Parazoarcus communis: one gene and its partners. The protein of the gene in region 1 interacts with the protein of each later gene in a pairwise test. Links are inferred from orthologs where the notes say so. Each region holds a gene or a part of one and is shown on either strand. Other genes may lie near its edges.

What was found.
Region 2: the proteins of CEW87_RS06605 (region 1) and ftsA interact in binary tests that used the Escherichia coli proteins (3 or more experiments, as listed by UniProt). The link is inferred for Parazoarcus communis from one-to-one orthologs.
Region 3: the proteins of CEW87_RS06605 (region 1) and CEW87_RS10800 interact in binary tests that used the Escherichia coli proteins (3 or more experiments, as listed by UniProt). The link is inferred for Parazoarcus communis from one-to-one orthologs.
Region 4: the proteins of CEW87_RS06605 (region 1) and ftsZ interact in binary tests that used the Escherichia coli proteins (3 or more experiments, as listed by UniProt). The link is inferred for Parazoarcus communis from one-to-one orthologs.

The regions. Positions count from the first base shown.
Region 1 is NZ_CP022188.1:1,454,571-1,460,514, reverse strand. What follows is about bases 1,399-4,288. They hold CEW87_RS06605 (rod shape-determining protein), read right to left. Parts: upstream 3,421-4,288; coding sequence 2,377-3,420; downstream 1,399-2,376. Other genes in these bases: gatA (Asp-tRNA(Asn)/Glu-tRNA(Gln) amidotransferase subunit GatA), read left to right, coding at 3,902-4,288; gatC (Asp-tRNA(Asn)/Glu-tRNA(Gln) amidotransferase subunit GatC), read left to right, coding at 3,535-3,822; mreC (rod shape-determining protein MreC), read right to left, coding at 1,422-2,321; mreD (rod shape-determining protein MreD), read right to left, coding at 1,399-1,420. In the rest of the region: mrdA (penicillin-binding protein 2), read right to left, coding at 1-887; more of mreD, read right to left, coding at 899-1,398; more of gatA, read left to right, coding at 4,289-5,374; CEW87_RS06590 (hypothetical protein), read left to right, coding at 5,382-5,873; Asp-tRNA(Asn)/Glu-tRNA(Gln) amidotransferase subunit GatB, read left to right, coding at 5,898-5,944. UniProt on the Escherichia coli protein: Forms membrane-associated dynamic filaments that are essential for cell shape determination. Acts by regulating cell wall synthesis and cell elongation, and thus cell shape.
Region 2 is NZ_CP022188.1:2,213,379-2,216,378, reverse strand. It holds ftsA (cell division protein FtsA), read right to left. Parts: upstream 2,116-3,000; coding sequence 886-2,115; downstream 1-885. Other genes in the region: CEW87_RS10130 (D-alanine--D-alanine ligase), read right to left, coding at 2,950-3,000; CEW87_RS10135 (cell division protein FtsQ/DivIB), read right to left, coding at 2,112-2,957; ftsZ (cell division protein FtsZ), read right to left, coding at 1-742. UniProt on the Escherichia coli protein: Essential cell division protein that assists in the assembly of the Z ring. May serve as the principal membrane anchor for the Z ring.
Region 3 is NZ_CP022188.1:2,364,190-2,370,242, reverse strand. Bases 1,298-4,296 are described here. They hold CEW87_RS10800 (RodZ domain-containing protein), read right to left. Parts: upstream 3,267-4,296; coding sequence 2,328-3,266; downstream 1,298-2,327. Other genes in these bases: rlmN (23S rRNA (adenine(2503)-C(2))-methyltransferase RlmN), read right to left, coding at 4,072-4,296; pilW (type IV pilus biogenesis/stability protein PilW), read right to left, coding at 3,263-4,072; ispG (flavodoxin-dependent (E)-4-hydroxy-3-methylbut-2-enyl-diphosphate synthase), read right to left, coding at 1,298-2,326. Outside these bases: hisS (histidine--tRNA ligase), read right to left, coding at 1-1,033; more of ispG, read right to left, coding at 1,079-1,297; more of rlmN, read right to left, coding at 4,297-5,202; ndk (nucleoside-diphosphate kinase), read right to left, coding at 5,289-5,714; mbhE (hydrogen gas-evolving membrane-bound hydrogenase subunit E), read left to right, coding at 5,968-6,053.
Region 4 is NZ_CP022188.1:2,214,851-2,220,760, forward strand. Bases 1-2,856 are described here. They hold ftsZ (cell division protein FtsZ), read left to right. Parts: upstream 1-786; coding sequence 787-1,926; downstream 1,927-2,856. Other genes in these bases: ftsA (cell division protein FtsA), read left to right, coding at 1-643; lpxC (UDP-3-O-acyl-N-acetylglucosamine deacetylase), read left to right, coding at 2,069-2,856. Also shown: more of lpxC, read left to right, coding at 2,857-2,992; CEW87_RS10155 (hypothetical protein), read left to right, coding at 3,002-3,190; CEW87_RS10160 (DciA family protein), read right to left, coding at 3,196-3,630; preprotein translocase subunit SecA, read left to right, coding at 3,723-5,910. UniProt on the Escherichia coli protein: Essential cell division protein that forms a contractile ring structure (Z ring) at the future cell division site. The regulation of the ring assembly controls the timing and the location of cell division.

The DNA of each region.
Region 1 (5,944 bases):
TCCACGAACAGGTTGGGGTCGAAGCTGGGCGCCGACACCAGGGCCAATACGCCGCCGGTGCTGGGATCGATCGCGACCAGCGCGCCGCGACGGTCGCCGAATGCCGTTTCGGCAATCTTCTGCAACTCCATGTCGAGGTTGAGCTCAAGGTCGCTCCCGGTTACCGCCGGCGTACTCGAGAGCCGCCGCACCGCCCGCCCCCCGGCATTGACCTCGACCTGCTCGAAACCGGTGTTGCCGTGCAGCTCGGCCTCGTAGGACAGCTCCAGGCCACTCTTGCCGATGTGGTCCGAGCCGCGGTAGTTGGCTACGTCGTCGCGCTCTTCGATACGCTCGACGTCACGCTGATTGATGCGCCCGATATAACCGACGACATGCGATGCGCTGGCGCCGAGCGGATAGTCGCGAAACAGCCGGGCCTGCACGTCCACGCCCGGAAAGCGATAACGCTGGGCGACGAAACGGGCGACTTCCTCGTCACTGAGGCGATTGCGGATCGGCACGCTCTCGAAGCTGCGGCTTTCTTCCAGCAGCTTGCGAAAGCGTCGGCGATCGCGCGCATCGATGGGAACAACTGCGTTGAGTGCCTCGATGGTCTCTTCCAGGCCGTTGGTGCGTGCCGGCGTGATCTCGAGCGTGTAGGCGGCATAGTTGCGCGCCAGCACGACCCCGTTGCGGTCGACGATCGTGCCGCGGTTGGGCACGATCGGCAGCAGCGCGATGCGGTTATCCTCGGCACGGGTATGAAAGTAGTCGAACTTCTGTACCTGCAGGTAGTAGAAGCGCGATGCAAGCAGGACGAAGCAGACCAGTGCGAACACCCCCGCCACCAGCACGCGCCAGCGAAAGCGTGATGAGTCCTGCTCGGGGGCATGAAATGAAATCATGTCACCGGGCATCAGATGGGCCGGTTGTCGTCACGGTCGGCAGGCTGGTACTGCGGCAGCAGGAGCAGATACATGAGCGGCCACCACAGCAATACGCCGGTGAAGCTCGACAGAAAATACGACCAGCCTGGGAACTCTGCCCCGGCAATCAGCCGCACGGCCACCATCAGCGCCTGCGAAACCAGCAGCATCGGCAGCACGTGCAGGGCCTGCTGCAAGGCCGAAAACCACATCAGCCGGCGCGCCAGGCCGTTGGCAAGGTAGGCGAGCACAACATAGGCCAGGGCATGCTGCCCCATCGCCGCGCCCTGCCCGATATCGACGAGCAAGCCGAAGAAGAAGCCCGCACCCATGCCGATGCGCAGCGGCTCGCGGATACACCAGAAGGCCAGCACCAGCGCGACCCAGTCCGGCACGCCGGGAAGGCGGCCGGTGGGCACATAGACCAGGCCGAGTGCAACCAGCAGGCTGAAATGGATGAACCACAGCCTGACCGGCAACAGGATGCGACTTGAACGATTGGTCGGCTGCATGTCAGGGCGCCGTCACAGGCCTTGCGGGCGGCACGGCGTCCTCATCCGCCGGCCGCGGCGGCGGCAGTACCTGACGCCCGAGCACCAGTACCTGCGCGCTGCGCTCGACCCCGGCCAGCGGGCGGCACATGATGCGGGCGAAGGCATCTGATTCGCGGTCAACGGACTCGATTTCGGCCACCGGCAGGCCAGGCACGAAAACACCATCCAGCCCCGAGGTCACCAGCATGTCGCCCGCCTGAATGTCGGCGGTGGCAATCACGAACCTCACTTCGAGCCGCCCCTGTCCGATGCCAAACAGCACCCCGCGCAAGCCATTGCGCAGAACCTGCACCGGAATCGCCTGATTGCGGTCGGTCAGCAAGGTGACTTCGGACTGGATCGGATACACACGGGTCACCTGGCCGAGCACACCGGCAGCGTCCACCACCGCCAGGCCGGCCTCGACCCCTTGCTGCGCGCCACGATCGAGGATGACCTTGCGTGCAAACGGATCCGGTGCGTCATACAGGATATCGGCGGCGATGCTGCGCACGCCCACACGCTGGGACATCTCAAGCAAGCCGCGCAACTGGGCGTTCTCGCGCTCGAGGAGTTCAAACCGCAGCAAACGCTCACCGCTGCCAAGCTGCTTGCGCCTCAGGTCGGCATTCTCGAGCTGCACGCGCACCAGGGTCGCAAAGTACACCGAGGCATTGCGCACGAAGTCAGCCGGTGTGGCAGCAGCCATCTGCAAGGGGTAGGTCGCGACGGACAGCCCCTGCCGCAGCACTTCGAGATAACGAAAGCGCAGATCAGCCACCAGGATCATCAGGCACAGCGAGACGAACAGCAGCAGGCGGACCAGCGGTGCCGGTCCACGATTGAAGATAGGGGGCGGTTGATGGCCGGCGAAGGTCATCCGGAACGTCCTGGTTCAGCAAGGGCCCGACGACAGCACCGTCGGGCCCTGCAGGTCAATCCGAGGTGAAGATGGAGCCAAGCTTGTCCATCTTGTCCAGCGCCATGCCGCATCCGCGCGCGACGCAGGTCAAGGGTTCTTCGGCGACGATGACGGGCAGGCCGGTCTCTTCCATCAGCAGACGGTCGAGATCGCGCAACAGGGCGCCACCACCGGTGAGCACCATGCCGCGGTCGGCGATGTCTGCGCCCAGTTCCGGCGGGGTCTGCTCAAGCGCAATCTTGACCGCAGAAACGATCTGATTGAGCGGCTCGGTCAGCGCCTCGAGAATTTCGTTCGACGAGATCGTGAAGCTGCGCGGAATGCCCTCGGCCAGGTTGCGGCCCTTGACTTCCATCTCACGCACCTCGGAGCCGGGGAAGGCCGAACCGATCTCTTTCTTGATGTTCTCGGCAGTGGTGTCGCCGATCAGCATGCCGTAGTTGCGACGAATGTAGTTGACGATCGAATCGTCGAACTTGTCGCCGCCGACGCGGACGCTGCCCGCATAGACCATGCCGCCAAGCGAGATCACGCCGACTTCGGTCGTGCCGCCGCCGATGTCGACCACCATCGAGCCGAGTGCATCCGACACCGGCAGGCCGGCACCGATCGCGGCAGCCATCGGCTCCTCGATCAGGTACACCTGCGAAGCGCCCGCCGCCAGAGCGGCGTCGCGAATGGCGCGGCGTTCGACCTGGGTCGAACCGCAGGGCACACAGACGATGATGCGCGGACTGGGCGAAAGCAGGCGCGAGTCGTGCACCTTCTTGATGAACTGCTTGATCATCTGCTCGGTGACGACGAAATCGGCGATCACGCCGTCTTTCATCGGCCGGATCGCCGTGATGTTGCCCGGCGTCTTGCCGAGCATCTGTTTGGCCGCAGAGCCCACTGCCTGAATGGTGCGCTTGGCATTGGGGCCGCCTTCGGTGCGGATGGCCACAACCGAGGGTTCGTCGAGCACGATGCCTTTGCCACGCACGTAAATCAGCGTGTTGGCGGTGCCGAGGTCGATCGCTAGATCGCTTGAAAAATAGGAACGCAGAAAACCGAACATTGGGGATTCCGAAACCGGTGAGAAGATGCGCCGCAGGGGGCCGGCCCTGAGCAGGGCCAAAGGCGATTATGATAACCTACAAACCTTTGTGGATTCAGCAGGTTTTGTTACTTCATGTCGCTTACCAATGAACAGGTCGGGCGCATCGCCCGTCTAGCCCGTCTTGCGATTTCCGAAACCGAGATCGATGCCACCCGCACGAAGCTCGATGGCATTTTCGGCCTGATCGAGCAGATGCAGGCCGTTGACACCACCGGCATCGAGCCCATGAGCCATCCGCAGGAGCTCGCCACCCGGCTGCGCGACGATGCCGTGACCGAATCCGATCGCCGCGCCGCCTTCCAGGCCGTCGCTCCGCAGACCGAGGCCGGGCTCTACCTGGTGCCCAAAGTCATCGAATGAACCTTCACGGGGCGCCCGCGACACATCATGTGCCTGCAGGGTGCATCCCGTGGCCATCCTATCAGCAAGCAGCCACGACATGATCAATGCGTCACTCTCCGCCCTGCGCAGCGCGCTGGACGACAAGCAGATTTCCAGCGTCGAACTCGCCGGGCTCTTCCTCGACCGTATCGAGGCCCGCAACCCGACGCTGAACGCCTTCATCACCATCGACCGTGAGGGTGCGCTGGCCGCCGCCAATGCCGCCGACGCGCGCATCGCCCGCGGCGAGGCCGGCCCCCTGACGGGCATCCCGCTCGCCCACAAGGACGTGTTCTGCACCGAAGGCGTGCTCACGACCTGCGGCTCGAAGATGCTCTCAAACTTCGTCAGCCCCTATGATGCGCACGTCGTGTCGCTGCTGAAGAATGCCGGCGCCGTCAGCCTGGGCAAGACCAACATGGACGAGTTCGCGATGGGCTCTTCCAATGAAAACTCCCATTTCGGCCCTGCGCGCAACCCGTGGAACCCCGGCCACGTGCCCGGCGGCTCGTCCGGTGGCTCGGCCGCAGCGGTCGCAGCCCGCATGGTGCCGATCGCGACCGGCACCGACACCGGCGGCTCGGTGCGCCAGCCGGCCGCGTTCACCGGCGTTACCGGCATCAAGCCGACTTACGGCGCGGTCAGCCGTTACGGCATGATCGCCTACGCTTCGTCCCTCGACCAGGGCGGCGCATTCGGCGCCTCGGCCGAAGATTGCGCGCTGCTGCTGTCGGCCATGACCGGCTTCGATGCGCGCGACTCCACCAGCCTCGACCGCCCGACCGAGAATTACGCTGACGCGCTTGCGCCTGCCGGCTCGGACAAGCCGCTCGCGGGCCTGCGCATCGGCCTGCCGCGCGAGTTTTTCGCCGACGGCATGAGCGACGAAGTGCGCGCCGCCATCGACGCCGCCATCGAGCAATACCGCGCACTCGGCGCCACCACGGTCGAGGTCAGCCTGCCCAACGCCAAGCTGGCCATCCCCGCCTATTACGTGATCGCGCCCGCCGAAGCCTCGAGCAACCTGAGCCGCTTCGACGGCGTGCGTTTCGGTCATCGTGCCGCCGAGTACGGCGACCTCAACGACATGTACTGCAAGAGCCGCGCCGAAGGCTTCGGGGCCGAGGTCAAGCGCCGCATCCTGGTGGGCACCTATGTGCTCTCCCACGGCTACTACGACGCCTATTACCTGCAGGCGCAGAAGCTGCGCCGCCTGATCGCCGAGGATTTCCGCAAGGCGCTGAGCGAATGCGACGTCATCGCCGGCCCCACCAGCCCGACCACCGCGTGGGCGCTGGGCGCGATGGGCGACGATCCGGTGCAGATGTACCTCGCCGACATCTACACCATTGCGGTCAACCTCGCCGGACTGCCCGGCCTGTCCCACCCCTGCGGTTTTGGCGCCGGCTCGCTGCCCGTGGGCATGCAGCTGATCGGCAATTATTTTGCCGAAGGCAAGCTGCTCGCGACCGCCCACCAGTACCAGCAGGCGACCGACTGGCATCTTCAGCGCCCCGCCGATGTTCTGTGAGAACGCAATGATCCACCGCCTGCTTTCCCGCTACCTCACACCGCTTGCAGCCACGGTGCTGATGGCCGCCTGCGCCACCCCGACGGTCTACCAGCAGGACACCGGTACCGTCATGGAGCACCCGTCCGAGGCCGGCGGCCGGCTCAAGCCGATGCCGATCCGCCCGCTCAACGTGCAGGCCGACTGCCGCTTCAAGGACGAAGTCGGCTACAGCGGAAGTGCGCTGCTTGACGTCAGCTACTCGGAAGTCAGTCGCTTCAAGGCCTCGGTCAGCGTCCCCAAGCGTGGCAGCTGCCACTTTGATCTCGCCGACTTCGAGCAGGTGCGCAAGGAGCCCCACGTCGAACTGCGCGCGCGGGACGGCTGCGTCGTGCGCATGTGGGAACAGGGCGACCAGGTCACCGTCGCCTTCGCCCAGTGCGCCAGCCGCTGCGATCGCAACACCTTTGACTATGTATGGCCCATCCTGGTGGATCGGCCGAGCGGTCGCTGCAACTGACCGCCAGCAATAACGGATACAGACATGAGCAGATCGGATTGGGAAGTCGTCATTGGCCTGGAAGTTCACGC
Region 2 (3,000 bases), 760 kb from region 1 along the record:
TACCTTCAAGCAGCGGCGACACGGCAGCCTGTTCGGCCGCAATTCGCGCACGATCCATCCCGGCGGCTTCTGCGGAACCCATCATCGCACGGCCCATCTCGGCCATCGCGGTGCGTACGTCCTGGAAGTCGACGTTGACCAGGCCAGGCACGTTGATGATCTCGGCGATACCGCCAACAGCCGAACGCAGCACGTTGTCAGCCGAGCGGAAGCACTCTTCGAAGCCGGCGTCGTCACCGAAGACGTCGAGCAGCTTGTCGTTGAGTACGACGATCAGCGAATCCACATGGCGGGTCAGCTCCTCGACACCGCTCTCGGCCACGCGAATGCGGTTTTCGAAATCGAAGGGTTTGGTCACCACGGCAACGGCCAGGATGCCCATTTCCTTGGCGATCTCAGCCACGACAGGCGCAGCGCCGGTACCCGTACCACCACCCATGCCGCCAGTGATGAAGCACATGTGCGCACCTTCCAGTGCGGCGGCGATTGCTTCACGCGATTCCTGTGCGGCAGCGCGCCCGGCTTCAGGCTTGGATCCTGCGCCCAGACCGGTGACACCGAGCTGGATCTTGGTCGGTGCCAAACAGCGCGACAGCGCCTGCGCATCGGTGTTTGCGGAGATGAAATCCACCCCCTTCACACCTTCACGGATCATGTGGTCGACCGCGTTACCGCCAGCGCCACCCACACCGACCACCTTGATGATCGTCCCAACCGGCTCTTTCTCAATGATTTCAAACATTTGCCTCGCCTCCTTGATAAACGGCCCTGCTGCACTCAGAACGTCCGTTTAACCCGCATTTAGTATTAACCGTAAAGTGTAATACTAAATCTAGGTATCAAAACAGACACTCATTCAAAATGACTGACTGCACCTGCAGCCGGTCAGAAATTCCGCTCGAACCATGACTTCATGCGTCCGAAAAACTGTTTCACGCCGCGCGTATCGCGCGCCTGCAAACCTCTCCTGCGCTGCGCTGCGCCTTCGATTACCAGCCCCATCGCAGCTGCATAACGTGGCTGACACACCACGTCCGCCAGACCGCCGTCGTACTGCGGCGCGCCGACCCTCACCGGCATGTGGAATACATCCTCGCCCAGCTCGACCATGCCATCCATGACGGCCGAACCACCGGTGAGGACGATGCCCGACGACAGCAGCTCTTCGTAGCCGCTGCGGCGCAGCTCTGCCTGCACGAGTTCGAAGAGTTCGGACACCCGGGGCTCGATCACGTCTGCCAGACGCTGACGCGACAGCGGGCGCGGCGGACGATCACCCACACCGGGCACTTCGATCATTTCCTCCGGGTCAGCGAGGGTGTGCATCGCCACCCCGTGGCGGATCTTGATTTCCTCGGCCTCCGAAGTCGGCGTACGCAGCGCCATTGCGATGTCGTTGGTGATCTGGTCGCCCGCGACGGGAATCACCGCCGTATGGCGGATCGCACCCTGGGTAAATACGGCGATGTCGGTCGTACCACCGCCGATATCGACCATGCACACGCCGAGTTCCTTCTCATCCTCGGTCAGCACCGCGTAGCTCGACGCCAGGGGCTGCAGGATGAGGTCCATGACCTCGAGCCCACAGCGACGTACGCACTTGACGACGTTCTGCGCGGCGGACACGGCACCGGTGACGATATGCACCTTGACCTCGAGCTTGACCCCGCTCATGCCGATCGGCTCGCGCACACCACCCTGGCCGTCGATGATGAATTCCTGGGTGAGGATATGCAGGATCTGCTGTTCGGCCGGAATCGGCATCGCACGTGCGACCTCGATCACCCGCTCCACATCCATCGGCGTCACTTCCTTGTCCTTGATCGCGACCATGCCATTGGAGTTGAAGCTCTTGATATGGCTCCCGGCGATACCGGTGTAGAGGTCGTGGATCTTGCACTCAGCCATCAGCTCGACCTCCTGGATCACCCGGGAGATCGCATCGACGGTGGCTTCGATATTGACCACCACGCCGCGCTTGAGGCCGTTGGTCGGCTGCGTGCCGAGGCCGACGACGTTGAGCCGTCCGTCTGGGCGCACCTCGGCCACCATGCAGGTGATCTTGGAGGTGCCGATATCGAGACCGACGATCAGTTCTTTGAAGTCCTTGCTCATTTCTTGCCTTTCGTTGCCTGGTTCCGGCCGACCGGCACGGCATCAATGGGAGTCAATGCAAAACCGCCCGGGTAGCGGAGATCCGCCACGGCGACCTGTAATCCAATGGAGTCCCGCACTTCGGGCCAGGCGGCGACAAAGCGCTTCAGCCTGGCCTCGAGCGGTGCGCGCTCCTGTTCGCGCCCGAGCACGATGAGCACGCCGTTATCAAGCTTGAGCTGCCATGCCTCACGCGCCGACAGCATCAACCCCTTCAGCGACGCGCCCATCGGCTTCAGCATGCCGGAGTAGGTCTCGTAGCGCGCCAGCAGCGTCGCAGCCGAACCTTGCGGGCCCGAGAACGCGGGCATGCGGGCATCGCTCGATGCGGTAAACACCTCACCCTGACGGTTGACCAGACGCGTGTCACCGCTTTCGGTCGACGTCCAGTACGCAACCGCCTGGTGCTCTTCAAGGCGCAGCTCGATGCCATCGGGCCAGCGCCGGCGCACTTCGGCACGCCGCACCCAGGGCAGCTTTTCAAACGCCGAACGCACCGAATCGAGCTCGATGGTGAAGAAGTTGCCGCGAATGGCCGTGCGCGCCACGTATTGCAGCTGCGCTTCGGTCACCTGTCCCGGCGGGGTCAGCACCACCAGTTCACGCAGCGGAAACAGCGGCCGCGACAGAAACCATGTCACCAGGGCCCAGCCCAGACCGATGGCTGCGAACAGCATCAACAGGTCGGAAAGCAGGTCGAGCAATGCCGGACGATTCCACAAGCCCCTGTCGTCGCGCGCGTTGGTCCGCTGCCCGGCCTTGCGGGCAGGTGCTGCAGCGGATCGCATGCGCGCTTCAGCCAAGGCGGGCTCCCTTCAGCAGTTCAAGGCACAGAGCCTCGAAGGA
Region 3 (6,053 bases), 910 kb from region 1 along the record:
AAGCCAGGCGCCGGGCTGCGTCGCCCATGTGCACGACATAGACGTCGGGCACCACGCGCTCGGCCTCGCCGCCACATTCCTTCCACAAGGCGAGCAGGCGCTCGACCCCCATGGCGAAACCGGCCGCAGGCTGGGGTTTCCCCCCAAGCTGGCTGACCAGTCCGTCGTAGCGGCCGCCGGCACAAATGGTGCCCTGCGCGCCCAGTCGGGTGGTGACCCACTCGAACACGGTGCGATTGTAGTAATCCAAGCCCCGTACCAGCCGATGATTGATCCGGTACGGAATACCGGCATCCTTGAGCAGCACCTGCACGGCGTCGAAGTGCTCGCGCGACTCGTCGCCGAGATAATCTGCCAGCTTCGGCGCGGCCTCGACGATATCTTGCAGGTCGGGATTCTTCGTATCGAGGATACGCAGCGGATTGGAGTACAGGCGGCGCTTGCCATCCTCGTCCAGGCGATCCTGATGCTGCTCGAGGTAAGTGATCAGCGCCGCACGGTGCAGGGCCCGCTCTTCGGCCGAGCCCAGCGAGTTGATCTCGAGGCTGACGTCTTCCAGCCCGAGGTCGTCCCACAACCGGGCGCACATGATGATGTGCTCGGCATCAATATCCGGACCGGCGAAGCCCAGTGCCTCGATACCGATCTGGTGGAACTGCCGGTAACGCCCTTTCTGCGGACGTTCGTGACGGAACATCGGGCCGTGGTAGTACAGGCGCTGCGGTCCGCCGGCAGCCACCAGGTTGTGCTGGATCGCAGCGCGCACGCACGATGCGGTGCCCTCGGGGCGCAGCGTCAGGTGCTCACCATTGAGCGCGTCCTCGAACGAATACATTTCCTTCTCGACGATATCGGTCACCTCGCCGATCGCGCGCTTGAACAGCGGCGTCGGCTCGACGATCGGCATGCGGATCGGGCGGTAGCCGTAGCTGCGCAACCAGTCGCGCACGATGTCTTCGAAGTTTTCCCAGATTTCGGCCTCGTCGGGCAGGATGTCGTTCATCCCGCGTACGGCCTGCAAGGTCTGACTCATTGATGATTCTGCTTGTCGTTGTCTTGTTCTTGTCGGGGCCGGTGTTCAACCGGCCTTGCGGGTATAGCGGGTGGAGACGTAATCGTCCACGATCGCCTTGAATTCGGCAGCGATATTGTCGCCACGCAGGGTGACCGTCTTCTGCCCGTCAACAAAGACCGGGGCAGCCGGCGTTTCACCGGTACCGGGCAGCGAGATGCCGATGTTGGCATGCTTGCTCTCGCCCGGACCATTGACTACGCAGCCCATCACCGCAAGGGTCATGTTCTCGACGCCGTCGTACTGGTCACGCCAGGTCGGCATCTGCTCGCGCACGTAGTTCTGAATGCCCGATGCCAGCTCCTGGAAGAAGGTGCTGGTCGTGCGTCCGCAGCCGGGACAGGCCGTGACCATCGGCGTAAAGGCACGCAGGCCCATGGTCTGCAGGATCTCCTGAGCCACCACGACTTCCTGAGTGCGGCTGCCGCCGGGCTCGGGTGTGAGCGAGATGCGGATGGTGTCACCAATACCTTCCTGCAGCAGCACGGCCAGCGCGGCAGTGGAGCCGACGATGCCCTTGCTCCCCATGCCGGCCTCGGTCAGCCCGAGGTGCAGCGGATAGTCGCAGCGGACGGCCATGTCACGGTACACCGCAATCAGGTCCTGCACGCTCGACACCTTGGCCGACAGAATGATGCGATCCCCGGCCAGCCCATACTCCTCGGCCTTGGCGGCAGATTCGAGCGCAGACACCACGAGCGCCTCGCGCATGACCGCGCCGGCGTCGCGCGGTTCGGCACGCGTCGCGTTCTCGTCCATGATCCGCGCCAGCACCGACTGGTCGAGACTGCCCCAGTTGACGCCGATACGCACCGGCTTGTCGTACTTGCACGCAATCTCGACGATGGCAGCGAACTGCGGATCGCGCTTGCTGCCCGCACCGACGTTGCCGGGGTTGATGCGCAGCTTGGCCAGCGCCTCGGCGCAGGCAGGGTACTTCGAAAGCAGCGTATGCCCGTTGTAGTGGAAATCGCCCACCAGCGGCACATCCATGTTCAGTGCCAGCAGACGGTCACGGATATGCGGTACCGCCCGCGCCGCCTCTTCGTTATTCACCGTAATGCGGACCATCTCGGAGCCCGCGCGGGCGAGTTCGGCCACCTGCATCGCCGTACCGAGAATGTCGGCGGTGTCGGTGTTGGTCATCGACTGCACCACCACCGGCGCCCCTGCGCCCACGGCAACCTGCCCGATACGGACCAGGCGCGTATTGCGGCGTGGAGAGGGTGCGGAAATCAAACTGGATTGCGTCATGTCATTGAACCGTGAGACGGGCGACCGAAACCTTGGTGTGAGGCACGAGGTCGACCGGTTTTCCGTTGAATTCGAGCCGGACGCTGCGCGCATTGCCGATCACGAGCGCAAACGGCGGCGCCCCCTGAACCGTCCGCGAGCTTCCGGAGACCCCGATGCCCGAGAACAGGATCGCGCCGGAGGCGTCCTTCACTTCGACCCAGGATTCACCGGAAAAAACGAAGCGCAAGGGCGGCGGCACATCGGCTGCAGGCGCAGCGGCATCGACCGGTACAAGCGGAGCAGCAGCAGACACCGCAGGCGCTGCAGCAGGCGGTGCCACCGGCACAGCCAGGGCACCAGACGCCAAAGGCGTTGCGGATTCAGGCACAGGTGCAACGGTGGCTGCAGGCTCGGCAAGCGGTGGATCGACCTCGACCGCGACGGGCGCCGACGAAGCCAGCACCTCTTCAGCCTCGCTCTGCGTCATGGGCGCCATGCCAGGCTCGATGACTTCAACATCGGACTGCGTCGGCGTCTCGAACCAGCCGAAATACCCGCCGGCCGAAATCAGCACCAGCAGCAGGCCTGCAACCACCGCCGCCGGCACGACATTGAACTTGAACCCGCGATTGGCTGGCATGTCGCCTTCGGCATTCGAAACCGGCGTCAGGTCAACGGCGGCAGACGCTTCGGCGCCCACTGCGGCCAGCACCGCCTCCGGGTCCAGCCCCAGATGCCGGGCGTAGTTGCGCACGAATCCGCGCACGAATGCCGGCCCTGGCAGGATCTCGTAGTGTCCGCTCTCGATCGCAACCAACTGCCGCATTGAAAGCTTCAATGCCTGAGCGACCTCTTCAAGCGACTCGCCGCGCACTTCACGCGCCTTGCGCAGCATGGTGCCGGCAGGCGTCTGTGCGGTTTCCGTCATCGTGACGGCATCGGACTGCGTGCTACTCACTCGTACTTCCCTTGCATCATCAAGACATGTTCAGCGGAGTCGGCAAAACGGCTACGCAACTGCTCGGCATAACTGGCCTCTGCATTGCGCTCGCCAAGCTTGCGCGCGGTGCGCAAACCGAGCCAGACCGATGCAGCGCTCGACCTGAGTTGCTGGTGCAACCGGTTGAGCTGCTCGTGCGCAGCCTGATAATTGCCACGCCGATAGGCAATGGCAGCCAGCTGATAGAGCGCCTCGGCATTGGCCGGATCAGCCTGGATCGCAAGCATGAACTGCTGCTCCGCCTCCGCGTCCTTGTTCAGCCGCAGCTGGCACAGGCCTGCATTGGTGTACGGACGCGTCGGATAACGGTAGTACGGATTGCGGGCAGCGCGGGCAAATCGCTCCATCCCTTCGGCCTCACGCCCCTGCAGGCAAAGAAACCAGCCATAGCTGTTGTTGAAGTCGGGGTCGCCTGGCGCGGCATTGAGGGCCCGGGAAAAGTACTCTCCAGCCGAGCCGTTCTCGTCGATCATCATGTAGGTCAGCCCCATGAGATGAAAGGCGGGCGCATAAGCCGGGCTTTCAGCCAGAGCGAGCCTGCCCTCGTCGAGCGCGACATCATAGCGCCCGATCTCGAAATAGGCTTGACCGAGATCCACATGTACGCGAGCTCGGGCATCAGGCCCGGCAGCCGGCTGAACATCCGACATCGGACGCGACACCCCGACCGCATCGCCACTGACGCCGGAAGTCGGCGCCGTGACGCAGCCCCCGAGCCCCAGCGCCGAAACCAGCAATACCAGCGGCAACATCCTGACCGTCATCAGCGAACCTCCGTCGACTGCTTCAGGCGCACCACTGTGCGCCGGGTTTTGTCCTGAACCTGACCGGCCAACTGGCCGCAGGCAGCATCGACATCGTCACCGCGCGTCTTGCGCGTGGTGGTCACGATACCGGCATCGATCAGGATACCTGCAAAGCGCCGAATGCGGTCCGCCGGGGAGCGCAGAAAACCCGAATTGGGGAAGGGATTGAAGGGAATCAGGTTGAACTTGCATGGCACGTCACGCACCAGCGCAACAAGTTCATGTGCATGCGCATCACTGTCATTCACGCCGTCGAGCATCACGTACTCGAAGGTGACGAAGTCGCGCGGCGCACGGTCGAGATAGCGCACGCAAGCCGCCATCAGCTCGCGCAGAGGATACTTCTGGTTGATCGGCACCAGACGGTCGCGCAGCGCGTCATTGGATGCGTGCAGCGACACCGCTAGCGCAACGGGACACTCGTCGCGCAAGCGGTCCATTGCGGGCACGATACCCGAGGTCGACACCGTCACCCGCCTGCGCGAGAGGCCGTAGGCATGGTCGTCGAGCATCAGGCGCAGTGCAGTCACCACGTTATCGAAATTGGCGAGCGGTTCGCCCATGCCCATCATCACCACGTTGCTGATGATGCGGCCATTGTCCTTCTCGCCCGACTCGAGGTCGGCCGCTTCGTCGCGCGCAGCCCCGAGCAACTTGTTTGCAAGCCACAGCTGACCGATGATCTCGGCCGCGCTCAGGTTGCGGTTGAAGCCCTGCTTGCCCGTGGAGCAGAAGGCGCAATCGAGCGCACAGCCTGCCTGCGAGGAAATGCACAACGTGCCGCGGCTGGTTTCGGGAATGAACACCGTCTCCACCGCATTGGCGTTACCGACATCAAGCAACCACTTGCGCGTACCGTCGGTCGACACCGAATCGCGCACCGGCACTGGCGGCTGGATCAAGGCTACATCCTTGAGCTTGGCCCGCAGCGATTTCGCCACATCGGTCATCGCATCGAAGTCGTCGCAGCCTTCGTGATGCATCCAGCGCATCACCTGCCGCGCGCGAAACGGCTTCTCGCCCATCCCGGCAAACCAGGCGACGAGACCATCGACATCGAAATCGAGCAGATTGACCGGCTTATTCATCATTACCTCCAATGCAAACGGCCCGCCCGCGCGGTTCGCGGTGCATCACCGCGAAGCGGGCGAAGCGGGCCACAGGCATGGACCGCTTAGCGGGAGTAAACGTTCATGCCCGGGAAGAAGAAGGCGATTTCGTTCGCAGCCGTTTCCGGAGCGTCGGAACCGTGCACGGCATTGGCGTCGATCGAATCGGCGAAATCTGCACGGATGGTGCCCTTGTCGGCCTTCTTCGGGTCGGTGGCGCCCATCAGCTCACGGTTCTTGGCAATGGCGTTCTCGCCTTCCAGGGCCTGGATCATCACCGGGCCGGAAACCATGAAGGACACCAGATCCTTGAAGAAAGGACGCTCTTTGTGGACAGCGTAGAACTGGCCGGCTTCGAGCTCGGACAGGTGAACCATCTTTGCTGCGACAATCTTCAGGCCAGCTTCTTCGAAGCGGGCGTAAATCTGGCCGATCACGTTCTTGGCAACTGCGTCGGGCTTGATAATGGAAAGGGTGCGTTCGATGGCCATGGGGACAGCTCCGGTCTATGTTGAAAAAAGCCTCGCATTTTAGCAGGTTTTGCGGAACCGCCGCATGAGAGCCCGCCCACACTGCAAGCAGATGTGACGCCTGCCCAAAGGCCCGGTGACACATCCCTCCCGATAGCGGGAACCTCTCGCGATCGTCTTGGGTCATTCACCAACACTACAATCAACGGCGTGACCTGCGGCCCACCGACGACGTCGCGCCCGATGCAGAAGACTGCCCACTCATGGAGCCTCAATGCTCACCGCGCTTGCCCTGATCGGTCTGACTGCGCTTCTTGCCCCCTGGCTGGGCAAGGTGCTTGGCACGCGCGCCGGCTGGCT
Region 4 (5,910 bases), 760 kb from region 1 along the record:
GACCGAGGATGAGAAGGAACTCGGCGTGTGCATGGTCGATATCGGCGGTGGTACGACCGACATCGCCGTATTTACCCAGGGTGCGATCCGCCATACGGCGGTGATTCCCGTCGCGGGCGACCAGATCACCAACGACATCGCAATGGCGCTGCGTACGCCGACTTCGGAGGCCGAGGAAATCAAGATCCGCCACGGGGTGGCGATGCACACCCTCGCTGACCCGGAGGAAATGATCGAAGTGCCCGGTGTGGGTGATCGTCCGCCGCGCCCGCTGTCGCGTCAGCGTCTGGCAGACGTGATCGAGCCCCGGGTGTCCGAACTCTTCGAACTCGTGCAGGCAGAGCTGCGCCGCAGCGGCTACGAAGAGCTGCTGTCGTCGGGCATCGTCCTCACCGGTGGTTCGGCCGTCATGGATGGCATGGTCGAGCTGGGCGAGGATGTATTCCACATGCCGGTGAGGGTCGGCGCGCCGCAGTACGACGGCGGTCTGGCGGACGTGGTGTGTCAGCCACGTTATGCAGCTGCGATGGGGCTGGTAATCGAAGGCGCAGCGCAGCGCAGGAGAGGTTTGCAGGCGCGCGATACGCGCGGCGTGAAACAGTTTTTCGGACGCATGAAGTCATGGTTCGAGCGGAATTTCTGACCGGCTGCAGGTGCAGTCAGTCATTTTGAATGAGTGTCTGTTTTGATACCTAGATTTAGTATTACACTTTACGGTTAATACTAAATGCGGGTTAAACGGACGTTCTGAGTGCAGCAGGGCCGTTTATCAAGGAGGCGAGGCAAATGTTTGAAATCATTGAGAAAGAGCCGGTTGGGACGATCATCAAGGTGGTCGGTGTGGGTGGCGCTGGCGGTAACGCGGTCGACCACATGATCCGTGAAGGTGTGAAGGGGGTGGATTTCATCTCCGCAAACACCGATGCGCAGGCGCTGTCGCGCTGTTTGGCACCGACCAAGATCCAGCTCGGTGTCACCGGTCTGGGCGCAGGATCCAAGCCTGAAGCCGGGCGCGCTGCCGCACAGGAATCGCGTGAAGCAATCGCCGCCGCACTGGAAGGTGCGCACATGTGCTTCATCACTGGCGGCATGGGTGGTGGTACGGGTACCGGCGCTGCGCCTGTCGTGGCTGAGATCGCCAAGGAAATGGGCATCCTGGCCGTTGCCGTGGTGACCAAACCCTTCGATTTCGAAAACCGCATTCGCGTGGCCGAGAGCGGTGTCGAGGAGCTGACCCGCCATGTGGATTCGCTGATCGTCGTACTCAACGACAAGCTGCTCGACGTCTTCGGTGACGACGCCGGCTTCGAAGAGTGCTTCCGCTCGGCTGACAACGTGCTGCGTTCGGCTGTTGGCGGTATCGCCGAGATCATCAACGTGCCTGGCCTGGTCAACGTCGACTTCCAGGACGTACGCACCGCGATGGCCGAGATGGGCCGTGCGATGATGGGTTCCGCAGAAGCCGCCGGGATGGATCGTGCGCGAATTGCGGCCGAACAGGCTGCCGTGTCGCCGCTGCTTGAAGGTACGGAGCTGTCGGGTGCGCGTTGCGTGCTGATCAACATCACCGCCAGCAAGTCGCTCAAGATGTCCGAAGTGCGCGATGCGGTGAAAACGGTCCAGGCCTTTGCCGCGCCGGAAGCCTTCGTCAAGTACGGAACCGTGTTCGAAGAGACCATGGAAGACCGCATCCGCATTACCGTGGTCGCCACCGGTCTTGGTACGCCGCGTGCTACCGCACGTCAGCCGGTGATGCAGGTGGTGCAGGGTACGGGTACGTATGGCCCGTCCAGCGGTGTCGACATGAACAATCTCGACGTACCAGCCGTGATGCGCAGTGGCCGTCGTACGACCGTTGATGCGATGAGCAACAACGGTGTCGGCACCTACGACATCCCGGCCTTCCTGCGTCGCCAGGCAGACTGATCCCGCTTCCTGCGGGCCCGCACGGGCACTCACGCGCGAACCGCCGCCTCCGGTTCGGGCGCGGGTGCCCGTCTCTTTTGGTGCACTGCAACTAAGATTTTGGGGCGTGCTAAACTGCGGGTGTGAAACGGGAATGAAATACATGATCAGGCAGCGAACTCTCAAATCGATCGTCAAGGCAACCGGCGTCGGCCTCCACGGCGGACGCAAGGTCAATCTGGTGCTGCGCCCTGCAGCGCCGGACACCGGTATCGTCTTTCATCGCGTCGATCTGAACCCGCCGCTCGATCTGCCTGCCGATCCCTATGCCGTGTGCGACACCCGGATGTGTTCCGGGCTGGAGCAGGGCGGCGAGAAAGTGGGTACGGTCGAACACCTGATGTCGGCGCTGGCCGGCCTCGGAATCGATAACCTGCATGTCGATGTCGATGCGCCCGAGATTCCGATTCTCGATGGCAGTTCGGGGCCTTTCGTGTTCCTGCTGCAGTCGGCAGGCATCGAGGAGCAGGCTGCACCCAAGAAATTCATGCGGGTGAAAAAGGCCGTGGAGTATCGCGAAGGCGACAAATGGGTGCGCCTCGAGCCCTACGATGGCTTCAAGCTGCAATTCTCCATTGTGTTCAACCACCCGGCGATCGACAGCACGTCGACTTCGGTGAATATCGACTTTGCCGAGCATTCCTACATTCGCGATGTCGCGCGGGCGCGTACCTTCGGTTTCATGCAGGATGTCGAATTCATGCGGGCAAATGGCCTGGCACTTGGCGGCAGCCTGGACAACGCCATCGTGATGGACGAGTACCGCGTGCTCAATGCCGAAGGGCTGCGCTACGCCGACGAGTTCGTCAAGCACAAGGTCCTCGACGCCATTGGCGACCTCTATTTGTGTGGTCATCCGCTGCTGGCGGCCTATTCGGCGCACAAGGCCGGGCATGCACTGAACAACCAGGTGCTGCGCGTTCTGCTCGAAGACGCGTCGGCGTGGGAAATCGTGACCTTCGAAAAAGTGGCCGCAGCACCCGCGGCGGTCGTGCATCAGTTTGCCGATGCCGCGCTGGTGAGCTGAGTCGCCGCGATGCTTGTGCTGCGCATCGTCGGTTTGCTGCTGGTGCTCGGGATCGCCGGCTCCATCCTGCTGTGGCTGCTTACCGGCAATCGCCGCTATCGGCAGTGGGCATGGAAGATCTTTCGTGCCGGCCTGGTCGTGCTCTTCGTCTTTCTGTCCCTGTTTGCCCTCGAGCGCCTTCTGGCGCCGATGATCTGACGCTGTCAGCTTTCCCTGCTGAGGCGCGCAAGCCGTTCGAGCGCATCGCGCAGCGGTGAGTCTTCGGGCAGCGTCGCAGCAAATTCCCGCAACTGAGTCTTGGCCGCCGGCGACACCGTGCGCACGGTCGGTGCGCGTTGCACGACGGTCTCCTCGGGTGTGGATACCTTGATCCTGATCGACTGCAGCGGGTAGCCCGCGTGCAGGAAGTGATCCATCAGGGAAGGGGTCATCTGCTTGAGTCGCACTGCGAGGGCGCTGCCGCGGGTGGCAATCACCAGCACGTCATCCTTCAGATTGACCACGCTGCAGGCTTTTGCGAACTGGGCGGGCAGGCCGCCGTCGAGGACGGTCTGCAAGCGGCGCAGCCGGGCTGCATGGTCCTGCAGGCGGGCAAGTGCGTTGCCGGCGCCAAGGTAGCGTTGCAGGAGCTTGCTCATGAGTTTTGGGTCGCTTAATGAGGGAGAAATATGGGAGGACAGTCCGACATGATAAACTCGCCGCTTTGCCGAATCGACGTCGACCCCATCTCATGTTCTCCGGCCTTCTCAAGAAATTATTCGGTACACGTAACGACCGTCTGATCCGCCAGTATTCGCAGACCGTTCGTCGGATCAATGCTCTGGAGCCCGAGATCTCGGCGCTTTCGGACGAAGCACTCAAAGGCAAGACTGCCGAGTTCAGGCAGCGCGTTGCAAACGGCGAAACGCTCGACGCACTGCTTCCCGAGGCTTTCGCCGTGGTGCGCGAAGCGGGCAAGCGGGTGCACGGCATGCGCCACTTCGACGTGCAGCTCATTGGCGGCATGGTGCTGCACGACGGCAGGATTGCCGAAATGCGTACCGGCGAGGGCAAGACTCTGGTCGCCACGCTGCCGGCCTACCTGAATGCGCTCGCCGACAAGGGCGTGCACGTCATCACCGTCAACGATTACCTGGCCAGCCGCGACGCCGACTGGATGGGCCGGATCTTCGGTTTCCTCGGGCTGACCACTGGCTGCAACCTGTCGCGCATGTCGCACCAGGAAAAGCAGGCGGCCTATGCGTCCGATATTACCTACGGCACCAATAACGAATTCGGGTTCGACTACCTGCGCGACAACATGGTGTACAACACCGGCGAACGTGTTCAGCGCAAACTGAACTTCGCCATTGTCGACGAAGTGGACTCCATCCTCATCGACGAAGCGCGCACGCCGCTGATCATCTCCGGCCAGGCCGAAGATCACACCGAGCTGTACCTGAAGATGAACCAGGTTGCGCCGCTGCTGAAAAAGCAGGAAGGCGAAGGCGACGATGTGACCGTGCCGGGCGACTACACGGTCGACCTCAAGGCCCATCAGGTGCTGTTGACCGAGCAGGGGCACGAGACGGCCGAGCAGCTGCTGGTGCGCACGGGCCTGCTTCCGGAAGGCAGCGGCCTCTATGAGCCGGGCAACATCCTGCTGGTGCACCATCTCTACGCCTCGCTGCGTGCCCACGCGCTGTATCACAAGGATCAGCACTACGTCGTCCAGAACGGCGAAGTGGTCATCGTCGACGAGTTCACCGGGCGCCTGATGGCGGGCCGGCGCTGGTCCGACGGTCTGCACCAGGCCGTCGAGGCTAAGGAAGGCGCGCGCATCCAGGCCGAGAACCAGACCCTGGCCTCGATCACCTTCCAGAACTACTTCCGCATGTACGGCAAGCTCGCCGGCATGACGGGTACGGCCGACACCGAAGCCTTCGAATTCCACTCCATCTACGGTCTCGAGACGGTCGTCATTCCGACCAATCGCCCGGCCGCACGGCGCGACGAGAACGACAAGGTTTATCGCACCGCCAAGGAAAAGTGGGATGCGGTGATCGCCGATATCGAAGGCTGCGTCACTCGCGGGCAACCGGTGCTGGTGGGTACGACCTCGATCGAGACCAACGAGTACCTGTCCGGCCTGCTGAACAAGGCCAAGATTGCGCATCAGCTGCTCAATGCCAAGCAGCACGACAGCGAAGCCCAGATCGTCGCTCAGGCCGGCCGTCCCGGTGTGGTGACGATTGCCACCAACATGGCCGGTCGCGGTACCGACATCGTGCTGGGTGGCAATATCGAGAAGCCGGTGTCCTTGCTGCGTGAAGACGAGAGCATTCCGGAAAGCGAGAAGGAGGGCCGCATCGCCACCTTGCGTGCGGAGTGGCAGAAGGTGCATGAGCAGGTCTGTGCCGCGGGCGGTCTTCACATCATCGGTACCGAGCGCCACGAGTCGCGTCGTATCGACAATCAGCTGCGCGGCCGTTCGGGCCGTCAGGGCGACCCGGGTTCGAGCCGTTTCTACCTCTCGCTTGAAGATCCGCTGATGAAGATCTTCGCCGGCGAGCGCCTGAACGCGATCATGGTCCGCCTGAAGATGCCTGAAGGCGAGGCCATCGAGCATGCGATGGTCACCCGCTCGCTGGAGTCTGCGCAGCGCAAGGTCGAGCAGCGCAACTTCGATATCCGCAAGCAGCTGCTCGAGTACGACGACGTCTCCAACGATCAGCGCAAGGTGATCTACCAGCAGCGCAACGAGCTGCTCGAGAGCGAGAGCATCTCCGACACGATCACCGCGATGCGCCAGGGCGTTGTGCATGACACCTTCCGCCTCTACGTGCCGCTGGACACCGTGGAAGAGCAGTGGGACGTGCCCGCACTGGAGCAGGCACTCGCGGCCGACTTCCAGCTCAAGCTGGACGTGGCAGAGTGGA